4 regions of the Bradyrhizobium sp. B120 genome follow, and region 2 is predicted to be linked to each of the others. Evidence: predicted binding sites of a transcription regulator. Region 2 holds the regulator's gene; each other region holds the start of a gene.
The links. The regulator PhoB, encoded in region 2, activates phosphate uptake and scavenging genes when phosphate is short. The targets are predictions, from matches to a motif close to TGTCATNNANCTGTCAT.

Region 1 (3,207 bases), 730 kb from region 2:
AACCCTCCCGTTTGACGCCGACCTTAGCCTAACCACCGGCCTCCGGGGTGGATCCATGCCGAAAATAAGGCCGAAATAGCGTCCTATCGCCGCTGGTAACCATGACGCAGATGTAACATCTGTGGCTCCAGGAATTTGCTACAAATGCCTTATGTGTGCGCGTTGGTAGTTTTGCGAGATTGAGCCCCGACGATTGTTTGCGAGATCGATGACAGACGGCTCCGCCAGCATATCGCCCAAGCCGTTGCGCTCTGCAAAGCGACGGCTGATGTTCGTCTTGATCGCGGGCGCGCTCGCCATCATCGGCGCGACGATCGCCGGTTATTATTTCGCGGTGCGTCCGGTGACGCTGCGGATCGCGGTCGGCCCCGCAAGCAGCGATGACCTCAGGGTCGTGCAGGCGCTGGCGCAGGCCTTCAACAACCAGCAGCACACCCAGGTCAAGCTCCGCCCGGTGCAGACCGACGGCGCCAGCGCCAGCGCGCAGACGCTGGCCGACGGCAAGGCGGACCTCGCCATCATCCGCGGCGATCTCGATGTGCCGAAAAACGCGCAGGCGGTCGCGGTCCTGCGCAAGAATGTCGTGGTGATGTGGGTGCCGCCCGCAGCCAAGGGTAAGGGCAAGGGCCGCAAGGCCGCAAAGATCACCAAGATCGCACAGCTTGCCGGCCGCAAGATCGGCGTCGTCGGCCGCACGCCGGCCAACGTCAATCTGCTGAAGCTGATCCTGACGCAATACGGCGTCGACCCGATGAAGGTCGAGATCGTGCAATTCCCCGCCAATGAAGCGGTCGAGGCCATCAAGAACCTGAAGGCCGATGCCTATCTCGCGGTCGGGCCGGCCAACAGCAAGCTCACCATCGATGCGATCACGGCGTCGACCAAAGACGGCGGCGAGCCCACCTTCCTGCCGATCGACGCCTCCGAGGCGATCGCGCAGAACCATCCGGCCTATGAGGCCGCGGAAATCCCCGCCGGCTCGCTCGGCTCGGCCGACCGACCCGACGACGAGGTGAAGACGATCAGCTTCTCGCACCATATCGTCGCGCGAAAGGGCCTGTCGGACGCGACGGTCGCGGCATTCACCCGGCAATTGTTTGCGATCCGGCAGTCGCTCAAGAACGATTTCCCGCTCGCCGCCAAGATCGAGACGCCCGACACCGACAAGGACGCCACCATCCCGGTGCATCCGGGCGCGGCCGCCTTCGTCGACGGCGAGGAAAAGACCTTCCTCGACCGCTACAGCGATTACATCTGGTGGAGCCTGATGGCGTTCTCGGCGATGGGCTCGGCCGGTGCATGGTTCGCCGGCTATCTCAAGCAGGACGAGCGCAACACCAACACCTCGCAGCGCGAGCGCCTGCTGGAGATGCTGAAGGCCGCACGGCAGAGCGATTCGACCGACGAGCTCGACCAGTTGCAGGCGGAAGCCGACGACATCCTGCGCCACACGCTCGACTGTTTCGAGCACGGCGCCATCGAGGAAGGCACGCTCACCGCCTTCAACATCGCGCTCGAGCAGTTCCACAACGCGGTGGCCGACCGCAAGGCACTGCTGCTCAGCATGCCGCAGAATTTGCAGCGGACCGCGAGCCAGTTCAGGGCGGCGGGCACGGCGTAGGTCTCCATACTGCACGACTTCGCCATCGGCGAACGGGCTCTCTCCGTTCCCTCCCCCCTTGTGGGGGAGGGTCAGGGAGGGGGGTGCCGCTTGCTCCGTTCAAGTTTGATGCCGAAACGTCGCTGCGATTGCGCGAGTGTCATTTCGTCTCTGGCGTCACCGCCCGGGGCTTACCCCTCTCCCCAACCCTCCCCCACAAGGGGGGAGGGAGCCTGACGCATGTGCTCACCTTACGAAGGGCGCAGTCTCTCTAACGGTCCGCTCTCCATCCCCGCCCTGTAATCTCTCCGTCATGGAATTTTTCTAGGTCTGTGCTCGCCCGCGGCGCATTGTCGCTGTGACCTGAGGAGGCTCCCCATGACGATCCGGTTCTCGCGAAATCTGACCCGCCGACGCTTTCTCTCGACAGCTGCTGCGGCCGGCGCCGGCGTGATCGCGATGCCCTATCTGTCGCGCGCGGCCGACCGGCCCGTGATCACCCATGGCGTGCAGTCCGGCGATGTCGGCGTCGACGGCGGCGTGGTGTGGGCGCGTGCCGACCGTCCCTCGCAGATGATGGTCGAGGTCGCGACGACAGACTCGTTCAAGAACGCCCGCGCGCTGCCGCCGATCACGGCGCTGCCGGAAAGCGACTTCACCGCCAAGATGCTGCTGGAGAACCTGCCCTCCGGCCAGGACATCTTCTATCGCGTCCGCTTCCGCGACCTCGCCCATGTCGACGTTGTCGGCGAGCCCGTGGTCGGCCGCTTCCGCACCGCGCCGAGCGACCGCCGCGACGTCTCCTTCGTGTGGGGCGGCGACGTCGCCGGCCAGGGCTGGGGCATCAACCCCGACGACGGCGGCATGATCACCTTCGCCGCGATGAAGAAGCACGCCCCGGATTTCTTCCTGCATTCCGGCGACACCATCTATGCCGACGGCGTCATCACCGCCGAGCAGAAGCAGCCCGACGGCAAGATCTGGAAGAACATCACGATCCCGGAGAAGGCCAAGGTCGCCGAGACGCTCGACGAATACCGCGCCGCGCACAAATACAATTTCCTCGACGGCAATCTGCGCGCCTTCAATGCCGAGGTGCCGATCTTCGTGCAATGGGACGATCACGAGGTGACCAACAACTGGTCGCTGTCGAAGCAACTGCCGGCCACCTACAAGGAGCGCGACATCAACGTGCTCGCCGCGCGCGCGGCAAAGGCCTTCCACGAGATGTATCCGATGCGCGAGAGCATCGTCGAGCCGGGCCGCGTCTATCGCACGCTGAGCTACGGCCCGCATCTTGACGTGTTCATGCTCGACGAGCGCAGCTATCGCGGCCCCAACGGTCCGAATCTGCAGGAGACCTACGGCCCCGATGCCTATTTCATCGGGCCGGATCAGATGGCCTGGCTGAAGCGCGCGCTGCTCAACTCGCGCGCCACCTGGAAGGTGATCGCCTCCGACATGCCGCTGTCGCTGATCGTCTATGACGATGCCGCCAACAAGAAGGGCTCGGAAGCCTTCGCGCAGGGCGACGGCCCGGCGCGCGGCCGCGAGCTCGAGATCGCCGATGTCCTGCGCTTCATCAAGACCGCCGGCATCGCCAACAC
Region 2 (3,207 bases):
ACGACATCTCGTGCGGCAGTACTGGACCCTCTAAGTAGCCTTCGTGTCTCCTGTAAACGTTCGGGCGCAACACCGTGCCCGGCGAGGGCTAAGGGATTCTGGCCGCAGGGATATTTGTCCAGATTGGCTCGCAGCGCCGCTCCGATGAGTGGCCGGCGCCATGCGAAAGGAAGAATGTGATGACTCTATTGACATGGTCCGACGATCGCGTCGAGCAGCTGAAGAAGCTCTGGGAATCCGGCCTCTCGGCCAGCCAGATCGCGGCGGAACTTGGCAATGTGACGCGAAACGCCGTGATCGGCAAAGTACATCGGCTCGGCCTCTCCGGCCGCGCCAAGGCCCCCTCCACGGCTGCGCCGCGGCAGCGCAAGGCGCGCCCCGCCCAGCATATGATGCGGGTGGCGCGCCCGGTCTCGCGCGGCAACACCGCGCTTGCGCACGCCTTCGAGGTCGAGATGGAGCCCGATCCGATCTCCTTCGACAACGTGGTGCCGATGAGCCAGCGGCTGTCGCTGCTCGAGCTCAACGAGGCCACCTGCCACTGGCCGGTCGGCGATCCCTCGAGCCCGGAATTCTTCTTCTGCGGCGGCAAGGCACTCGCCGGCCTGCCCTATTGCGCGCATCACTCGCGCGTCGCCTACCAGCCCGCCGCCGATCGCCGCCGGCCGTCGGCGAAGCCACAGATCAAGTAAGCACTCGGGAAACTGCCTGGACTACAAAACAAATCCCCGCGAAAGCGGGGATTTTTTTGTGGCTCGTAGCCCGGATACAGCCGCCAGCGTCGTCCCGGCGCAGGCCGGGACCCATAACCACGAATGGGTGTTGTTAGAAAGTCGTCTAGCCGCGTGCCGATTGCGCCCGCCGCGGCGTATGGGTCCCGGCCTTCGCCGGGACGACAGGGTGTTGCGGCTTGTGATTACCGCACGGCCTTACGGCTGCGGCTCGGCCTTCGCGAAGCGGTCATCGAGTGCGTAGCCGGCGCCGCGCACGGTGCGGATCGGATCCTGCTCGCGGCCCGGATTGAGCAGCTTGCGCAGGCGGCCGATATGCACGTCGACGGTCCGCTCATCGATATAGATGTCGCGGCCCCAGACGCTGTCGAGCAACTGCTCGCGGCTGAACACGCGGCCAGGGTGCTCGAGGAAGAATTCGAGCAGCCGGTACTCGGTCGGACCGAGATCGATCGGACGCCCCGAGCGCGCCACGCGGCGCTTCTCGCGGTCGAGCTCGATGTCGCCGTAAGTCAGCACGGTCGCAAGCCGCTCCGGGCTCGCGCGGCGCAACAGGCCCTTCACCCGCGCCAGCAGTTCGGGCACCGAGAACGGCTTGACGATGTAATCGTCGGCGCCGGTGGCAAGCCCGCGCACGCGCTCGCTCTCCTCGCCGCGCGCGGTCAGCATGATGATCGGAAGCTGCTTGGTCTCGGGCCGCGCCCGCAGACGGCGGCACAGCTCGATGCCGGACAGGCCCGGCAGCATCCAGTCCAGTACCACGAGGTCGGGAACGCGCTCCTTCAGACGGGTGTCGGCATCGTCGCCGCGCCCGACCGTTTCGACATCGTAGCCTTCCGCATCGAGGTTGTAGCGCAACAGTGTCGTCAGCGCTTCCTCGTCTTCGACTACCAGAATGCGTGCGCTCATCGGTTTAAGTTCTCTCTCTGTGGTGATCCGTTGCCCAGACGCAAACCGAAACGCTTACTTTCCTGAGCATAATCCCCGCGGAAACGACTTGTCGTGAAGACAATCCGGCTCCGCGCTTGCGGATCATGTCCTAGGTACCCGGCACCGTGGTGGCAAAGTTGGTCATGTCGCCCTTCGGACGCTTGTCGGTGATCTGCTGGCCCTCGATCATATAGAACACGGTTTCGGCGATGTTGGTGGCGTGATCGCCGATCCGCTCGATGTTCTTGGCGCAGAACATCAGATGGATGCAGAACGAGATGTTGCGGGGATCCTCCATCATGTAGGTCAGCAGCTCGCGGAACAGCGAGGTGCAGATCGCATCGACCTCCTCGTCGCCCTTCCAGACGTTCATCGCCGCCGGCAGGTCGTGCGCGGCATAGGCGTCGAGCACCGACTTGACCTGCGACAGCACGAGGTCGGTCATGTGCTCAAGGCCGCGGATCAGCTTCAGCGGCTGGAAATCGCTTTCCAGCGCCGCGACGCGCTTGCCCATGTTCTTGGCGAGGTCGCCGATCCGCTCAAGGTCGGTGGCGACGCGCATCGCGCTGACGATTTCGCGCAGATCGATCGCCATCGGCTGGCGGCGGGCGATCGTCAGCACCGCGCGCTCTTCGATGACGCGCTGCAGATTGTCGATCTCGATGTCGGCGGCGACGACGCGCTTGCCGAGCGCGACGTCGCGACGGATCAGCGCGTCGACCGACTCGGTGATCATCCGCTCGACGAGGCCGCCCATCTCGGCGACCAGGCGGGTCAACTCCTGCAGGTCGCTGTCGAATGCCTTGGCGGTATGTTCAGAAGCCATCGCTTGTCTCCCTCATGATCCCGGGGATCATGATTTGGTGTCCTCAGTTTCGCATGATCCGATCGGAAAACCGGTGCCCACTTTTGCCGATCATGCGCTAGCCGAACCGGCCGGTGATGTAGTCCTGGGTGCGTCGATCGCTCGGCGAGGTGAAGATCTTGTTGGTGTCGTCGAACTCGATCAGCTCACCGAGATACATGAAGGCAGTCTTGTCGGAGACGCGCGCCGCCTGCTGCATGTTGTGGGTTACGATCGCGATCGTGTAGTCCTCGGAGAGCTCCTGGATCAGCTCCTCGACCTTGGCGGTCGAGATCGGATCGAGCGCCGAGCACGGCTCGTCGAACAGGATCACCTCGGGCCGCACCGCCACGGTGCGCGCGATGCACAGGCGCTGCTGCTGGCCGCCGGAGAGCGACAGGCCGGAAGCGTTCAGCTTGTCCTTGACCTCGTTCCACAGCGCGCCGCCGCGCAGCGCCTTCTCGACCCGGTCGTCCATCTCGGACTTCGAGATCTTCTCGTAGAGGCGGATGCCGAAGGCGATGTTCTCGTAGATCGTCATCGGGAACGGCGTCGGCTTCTGGAACACCATGCCGACCCGCGCGCGGAGCAGGTTGAGGTCGAGCTTGGGATCGAGAATGTTGGTCTGGTCCAGCATCAGCTGGCCGACCGCGCGCTGGCCCGGATAGAGATCGTACATCCGGTTGAAGATGCGCAGCAGGG
Region 3 (3,207 bases), 3.6 Mb from region 2:
CGGCCGGAGGCTACGGCGCGATCCACACGCCAACCACGATGATGGCCAGCGCAACGGCGATCACCAGCATGTCGGTCGTGAGCCAATCGGGCATTCCATTCGATGGCTGCTCGCTCATGTCCGCGACTCCTTCTGTTCGCGTCGAGCCAGTATGCTGAAGCGGAACAGCGCGAACGAAGATGAACTGGATCACACAAGGGCGCGACAAGCGGTCGCTCCGAATTTCATGCATCCGCGCGCCCTCAAGTTGCAGCCCGCGATTGATCTGCCGCGCAGGTTTCTGAACATGTTCGACAACACAGGGCAGCTGAAGCAGACGATAGCACGTCGTCACACAATGCGCAGCAATCAGTGGCGGCTCGGTCCGCGCCATCTTGTTGCAGATACGTACGTTGCCGATTTCGGTCCGCTCGGCAGCGTGACCGCGAGTCATCTGTGAGCGCTGCAGCGATGATGTGAGGCGAGCACCGGCGGAAGGGTTCCCTCCCCCCTTGCGGGGGAGGGCTGGGAGAGGGGTGCCACACGACGTGCTCTTTCAAAATGCGTTTGGCAACGACACGCGGTCGACATTACGAAACGACACACTCATCATCTCGCCCGGGGCTTACCCCTCTCCCCACCCTCCCCCGCAAGGGGGGAGGGAGCCTGACCAGCGTGCTCACCTCACGATGGATGCAGATCCCTCACAGCACCTTGCGCTGCGCGAGGTTCTTCATCAGCGCGCCAACGCCGAAGGTCCAGGGCTCGCATTCGTCGCTGCCCCGCATGCGGTTGACGAGCTTGCCGAGCTGGGGTGCGTCGATGGTGACGATGTCGTCGCGCTTGTGAGTAAAACCTTCGCCCTTGGCGTCGCGGTCCTTGACCGGCGCGAACATCGTGCCGAGGAACAGCGCAAAGCCGTCGGGATATTGATGCACGGGCCCGATGGTCTGGGCGACCAGATCAGTCGGGTCGCGGCTGATCTTGGAGATCGAGGAATGGCCCTCGAGCACGAAGCCGTCGGCGCCCTTCACGGTGAGGCCGACATCCATCTTCCTGACGTCGTCGAGCGAGAAGGTCCCGTCGAACAGCCGGAGCAGCGGGCCGATCGCGCAGGAGGCGTTGTTATCCTTGGCCTTCGACAGCAAGAGCGCCGAGCGGCCCTCGAAATCGCGCAGGTTGACGTCGTTGCCGAGCGCGGCGCCGACGATCTTGCCGGCGCCGGAGACGACAAGCACGACCTCCGGCTCCGGATTATTCCAGGTGGATTTCGGATGCAGCCCGGCATCCATCCCGGTGCCGACCGACGACAGCGTCGGCGCCTTGGTGAACACTTCGGCATCAGGGCCGATGCCGACCTCCAGATACTGGCTCCAGGCGTTCTGGTCGATCAGCACCTGCTTCAACCGCATCGCCTGCTCGGAGCCCGGCTTCAGCTTGGAAAGATCATCACCGACCAGGCGTACCACCTCCTTGCGGATCGCCTCCGCCGACGACGGATTGCCGCGCGCCCGCTCCTCGATGACGCGCTCCAGCATCGAGATCGCAAAAGTGACGCCGGCGGCTTTCAGCACTTGCAGGTCGATCGGCGCGAGCAGATGCGGTCTTGTCGCGTCGCGGCCATCGGGCGGCGTGTTGGCGAGGATCGCCTCGAAATCGCCGATCCGCTCGCCGTGCGTGGCACGCAACGCGGCCGCAGGATCGGCTTCGTCGCACAGCGCGCTCACGGTGGGGAAGCGCGCGGTGACGTCGAACACGCCGTCGCCTCGCACCGCGACCACGGCGGGTCCGCCCGCCTGCGGCAGCCAGACCCGTCCGACCAGCGTGCCGGCGGTGCCGTCCTCGGGCAGGACGTCTTGTGGCGTGAGCGAAATCATCGGCGTCTCCTTTTTTGATCTTGTCATCGCTTGTTAGCACAGTCCGCGCGCTAGCGTGAAACAGCGGTCATGCCAATGTCATAGAGGGGTAACATCGCCCGTCAATGCTCCCGCCGATCGATCTAGCACACCGAAAGACGGACCTTCATGACCGCCTCCGACCTCACCGACGAAGCCGCCCGTGATGAAGCCTTGCGCGACGAAGCCTTGCGCGCCCGCATCCACCAGGAGATGGCCGACAGCCTCGACGAGGAACTCGAGCTCGAGCTCGACGACGTGAGGCTCGACGAGTTCGAGCACGACGGGGCCGCCGGAAGCCCGTCGATCGATCGCAAGGTCTACTTCCGCGAATTGCTGCGGTTGCAGGGCGAGCTGGTCAAGCTGCAGGACTGGGTGCAGCACGAGAAGAAGAAGGTCGTGGTGCTGTTCGAGGGCCGCGATTCCGCCGGCAAGGGCGGCGTCATCAAGCGCATCACCCAGCGGCTCAACCCGCGCATCTGCCGTGTCGCGGCGCTGCCGGCGCCGAACGAGCGCGAACGCACGCAATGGTATTTCCAGCGCTACGTCTCGCATTTGCCGGCCGGCGGCGAGATCGTGCTGTTCGACCGCAGCTGGTACAACCGCGCCGGCGTCGAGAAGGTGATGGGATTCTGCAACGACGAGCAGTATGAGGAGTTCTTCAGATCGGTGCCGGAATTCGAGCGCATGCTGATCCGCTCCGGCATCATCCTGCTGAAATACTGGTTCTCGATCACCGACGAGGAACAGGCGTTCCGCTTCTCGATGCGGATCCACGATCCGTTGAAGCAGTGGAAGCTGAGCCCGATGGATGTCGAGGCGCGGACCCGCTGGGAGCTCTACACCAAGGCCAAGGAAACGATGCTGGAGCGCACGCACCTGCAGGACTCGCCGTGGTGGATCGTCGATGCCGTCGACAAGAAGCGCGCCCGGCTCAACTGCATCTCGCACCTGTTGACCCAGATCCCCTATCAGCAGGTCACGCACCAACCGGTGGTGCTGCCGCCGCGGGTGCGCAACCCCGACTATCACCGCGGCCCGATCCCGCCGGAGATGTACGTGCCGGGAACGTATTGATGCTCGTCGTTTCCCCTCTCCCCGTTCTTACGGGGAGAGGGTTAGGGTGAGGGGCTGCCATCCGGCGAGCACTTCGCAGCTTGTTGAGCAGCGTGCCCTGCCCCTCACCCGGATCGCATCTTGCGATGCGATCCGACCTCTCCCCGCAAAGAGCGGGGCGAGGTGAAAAGCTAGGCATCTCCCCCACCCCTCGCCTACCAATGGTGCAGGCGCGCGCACTTGCTGGCACCGGATACCGACGCTAGGCTTCCCCGAT
Region 4 (3,207 bases), 4.3 Mb from region 2:
TTGACGTGAGCGATCTCGCCGTGGATGTGCTCGATGATCCGCTTGCGCAATGTCAGCGGCGAGACCGCCATCTTCTCGATGTCGCTCGGCTCGGCATAGCCGGTGATGTAGTTGAACACCCGCGCGACGTCGCGGCCGATGATCGGGTCCGACGTGAAGTAGGAGACGTCAGTGTAGATGCGGGCGGTGACCGGATGATAGTTGCCGGTGCCGGTGTGCACATAGGTGGTGAGATTGCCGCCCTCGCGGCGCACCACCATCGACAGCTTGGCGTGGGTCTTCAGTTCGATGAAGCCGTAGACGACCTGCACGCCGGCGCGTTCGAGGTCGCGCGCCCAGCGGATATTGGCCTCCTCGTCGAACCGCGCCTTCAATTCGATCAGCGCGGTCACCGACTTGCCGGCTTCGGCGGCGTCCGCCAGCGCGCGCACGATCGGCGAGTTGTTCGAGGTGCGATAGAGCGTCTGCTTGATCGCGACCACGTCGGGATCGCGCGCCGCCTGCTGCAGGAACTGGACGACGACGTCGAAGGATTCGTAGGGGTGGTGGACCACGAGGTCCTTCTGGCGGATCGCGGCGAAGATATCGCCGCCATGGTCGCGCACGCGCTCGGGATGGCGCGGCACATAGGGCGGGAATTCGAGGTCGGGGCGATTGAGGCGGGTGAGCTGCGACAGCTCGTTCATCGCGAGCACGCCGTCGACCAGGATCACTTCATCGTCCGCGGCCGACAACGCGTGCTGCACGAAGACGCGCAGCTCTTCGGGCATCGTGGCCTCGATCTCGAGCCGGATCACCGATCCGCGCCGGCGGCGCTTGAGTGCGGTCTCGAACAGGCGAACGAGGTCTTCGGCCTCTTCCTCGATTTCGAGTTCGGAGTCCCTGATGATGCGGAATGCGCCCTGGCCCTTGACGGTGTAGCCGGGGAACAGGCGGCCGATGAACAGACCGGTCGCCTGCTCGAGCGTGATTAGCCGCGCCGGCGCGCCTTCCTTGGTCGAGGGAATGCGGATGAAGCGGTCGATCTTGCCGGGCATGCGGATCAGCGCGTTCATCGGCTTGCCGTCGGCGATCCGCGACAATTGCAGCGCGACCGTGAAGCCGAGGTTCGGGATGAACGGGAACGGATGCGCCGGGTCGATCGCGAGCGGGGTCAGCAGCGGGAAGATGTTGTGGAGGAAGTGATCCTCGATCCAGGTGCGTTCGGATTTGGTGACGTCGCGCCCGTCGACCAGCTGGATGCCGACCTTGGACAGGAGCTCGCGCAGGTCGCTCCAGATCGCCTGCTGGTCGGAGGCGAGTTGCGACACGGTCTTGTTGATCATCACGAGTTGCTCGGCCGGCAGCAGGCCGTCCGGGCTGCGCTCGGCAATGCCCTCGCGGACCTGGGCCTTGATGCCGGCGACGCGGACCATGAAGAACTCGTCGAGGTTATTCGCCGAAATCGACAGGAAGCGGACCCGCTCCAGCAGGGGGTGGCCGAGATTGACCGATTCCTCGAGCACCCGGCGGTTGAAGTGCAGCCAGGACAGCTCTCGGTTGATGAATCGCTCGGGGCTGGTCGCGACCGCGGGGACGGGCGGGAGCTCCGCCTCTTTCTCTTTGATTTCAGGTGCTTGTGCCGAGTCCATCAAGTGCTGGTCCAATTCGGGGCAGGGGGCCGGAGCGGTCTAGCCGAGGGCCGCACAGAACATGTGATATTGCGATGACGTTTCGATGACATTGATGTTCCGTTGGCCTGCGCCGTCAAGCCGCGGGGACCGTCAGGCATCGCGCAGCAGCTCCGCCGCCAACGCCCGGGTCACCGGCCGGCCCAGCCGCAGTGCCTCGGTGTCGAGCAGCTCGACCGCCTGGCGGACGGCGGTGTAGGACCGCTCGATCCGGTTGGTCAGGTAGCTCACGAGCGGCTCGTCCACGCTCATCTGGCGGTCGGCGCAGAACTTGACGATCAGGCCGCGGAACAGCTGGTCGTCGGGCGGCAGCAGCGTCACCGTCGGCACCGCGCGGAGCCGCGAGCGCAGATCGCGGAGCTCGATTTCGAACGCCGACGGCGGCACCCGCGCCGTGATCAGCACGAAGGCATCGTCCTGGCGCGCGAGATTCATCAGATGGAACATTGCGCGCTCGTCGAAATCCGACGGCCTGAGGTCCTCGACCACCAGCGCGCCGGTCGCAAGCGCCGTCGGCACCGTGTCGGCGGTCAGGGCATGCGCCGCGGTCGAGCGCGCGCCGGCGATCTCGGCCCAGATCGCGGCGAGGTGGCTTTTGCCGGAGCCTTCGGGCCCGACCAGCAGCATGATTCGGTTCGGCCAGTCGGGCCAGCCGTCGATCAGCGCCAGCGCCGCCTCATTGGCGGGCCCCTCGAGGAAATCGTCGCGGGTCAGCTTCTCCTCGTGCGGCAGGGCCAAGGCCAATTGACGAGGTTGAACGCTACCGGCCACGCAAATCTCCAAACCACTTCATTCTAGCATGAACCCTGCGCAAACGCTTCGCGCTTGTCGCAGGACAAACCGGTTTCCACTTTTCGGGATCGTGCGCTACCGAGCCTCGATCGTGCTCATGTGCCGCACCCACTCCACGAGATAGAGGGACACCGAACCCAAAGTAAAGATCGTGACCAGACCCATCAGGATCAGGTCGTAGGGGTGCGGCTGAAAGCCGAAGCCGAGCGAGGCGAGCACCAGAGCCGCGAACGCGACCTGTGCCACCGTGTTCAGCTTCGACACCATCAACGGCTTCATCTCGACCGGCTTGTCGAACAACCATGACACAATCACGGCGGAGACGATCATGATGTCGCGCGACACCACGAGAATCACGATCCAGCGCGGCACCGCGCCCCAGATTCCGAGCGCGACATAGATCGACACCAGCAGCGCCTTGTCGGCGAGCGGGTCGAGCAGGGCGCCGAGCTCGCTCGCCATGTTGAAGCGCTTGGCAAGGAAACCGTCGACCGCATCCGAGACGCCGGCGATCACGAAGATCGCGAACGCGATCTCCATCTGGCTCGAGACGATGGCCCAGACGATCACCGGCACCAGGATGATGCGGCCGAGGGTGATGATATTCGGAATGCTCAACTTGAATCGCTTCCCGGCTAGAAGCCTGATTTTACTCGATATCCGGCTCTTTTGCGCGGCGGCCGGGTGTTATCTACATAGTATCGCAGCAGCATCGCCGCGAGCCATTGCGCGGGGGCGGAATTCC

Region 1: the regulator PhoB is predicted to act here: its motif matches at 1,899-1,915, upstream of ACOIX3_RS41730 (alkaline phosphatase D family protein).
Region 3: the regulator PhoB is predicted to act here: its motif matches at 1,933-1,949, upstream of ppk2 (polyphosphate kinase 2).
Region 4: the regulator PhoB is predicted to act here: its motif matches at 1,706-1,722, upstream of ACOIX3_RS17990 (RNA degradosome polyphosphate kinase).

What each region holds. Positions count from the first base shown of each region.
Region 1 is NZ_CP185242.1:9,002,614-9,005,820, forward strand. It holds gene ACOIX3_RS41725 (TAXI family TRAP transporter solute-binding subunit) at 209-1,621, shown strand; gene ACOIX3_RS41730 (alkaline phosphatase D family protein) at 1,979-3,207, shown strand, end outside.
Region 2 is NZ_CP185242.1:8,273,243-8,276,449, forward strand. It holds gene ACOIX3_RS38375 (GcrA family cell cycle regulator) at 180-692, shown strand; gene phoB (phosphate regulon transcriptional regulator PhoB) at 930-1,640, opposite strand; gene phoU (phosphate signaling complex protein PhoU) at 1,771-2,487, opposite strand; gene pstB (phosphate ABC transporter ATP-binding protein PstB) at 2,585-3,207, opposite strand, start outside.
Region 3 is NZ_CP185242.1:2,720,382-2,723,588, reverse strand. It holds gene ACOIX3_RS12440 (hypothetical protein) at 152-439, shown strand; gene ACOIX3_RS12435 (fumarylacetoacetate hydrolase family protein) at 684-1,856, opposite strand; gene ppk2 (polyphosphate kinase 2) at 2,004-2,951, shown strand.
Region 4 is NZ_CP185242.1:3,979,996-3,983,202, forward strand. It holds gene ACOIX3_RS17990 (RNA degradosome polyphosphate kinase) at 1-1,631, opposite strand, end outside; gene ACOIX3_RS17995 (chromosomal replication initiator DnaA) at 1,764-2,441, opposite strand; gene ACOIX3_RS18000 (CDP-alcohol phosphatidyltransferase family protein) at 2,538-3,080, opposite strand.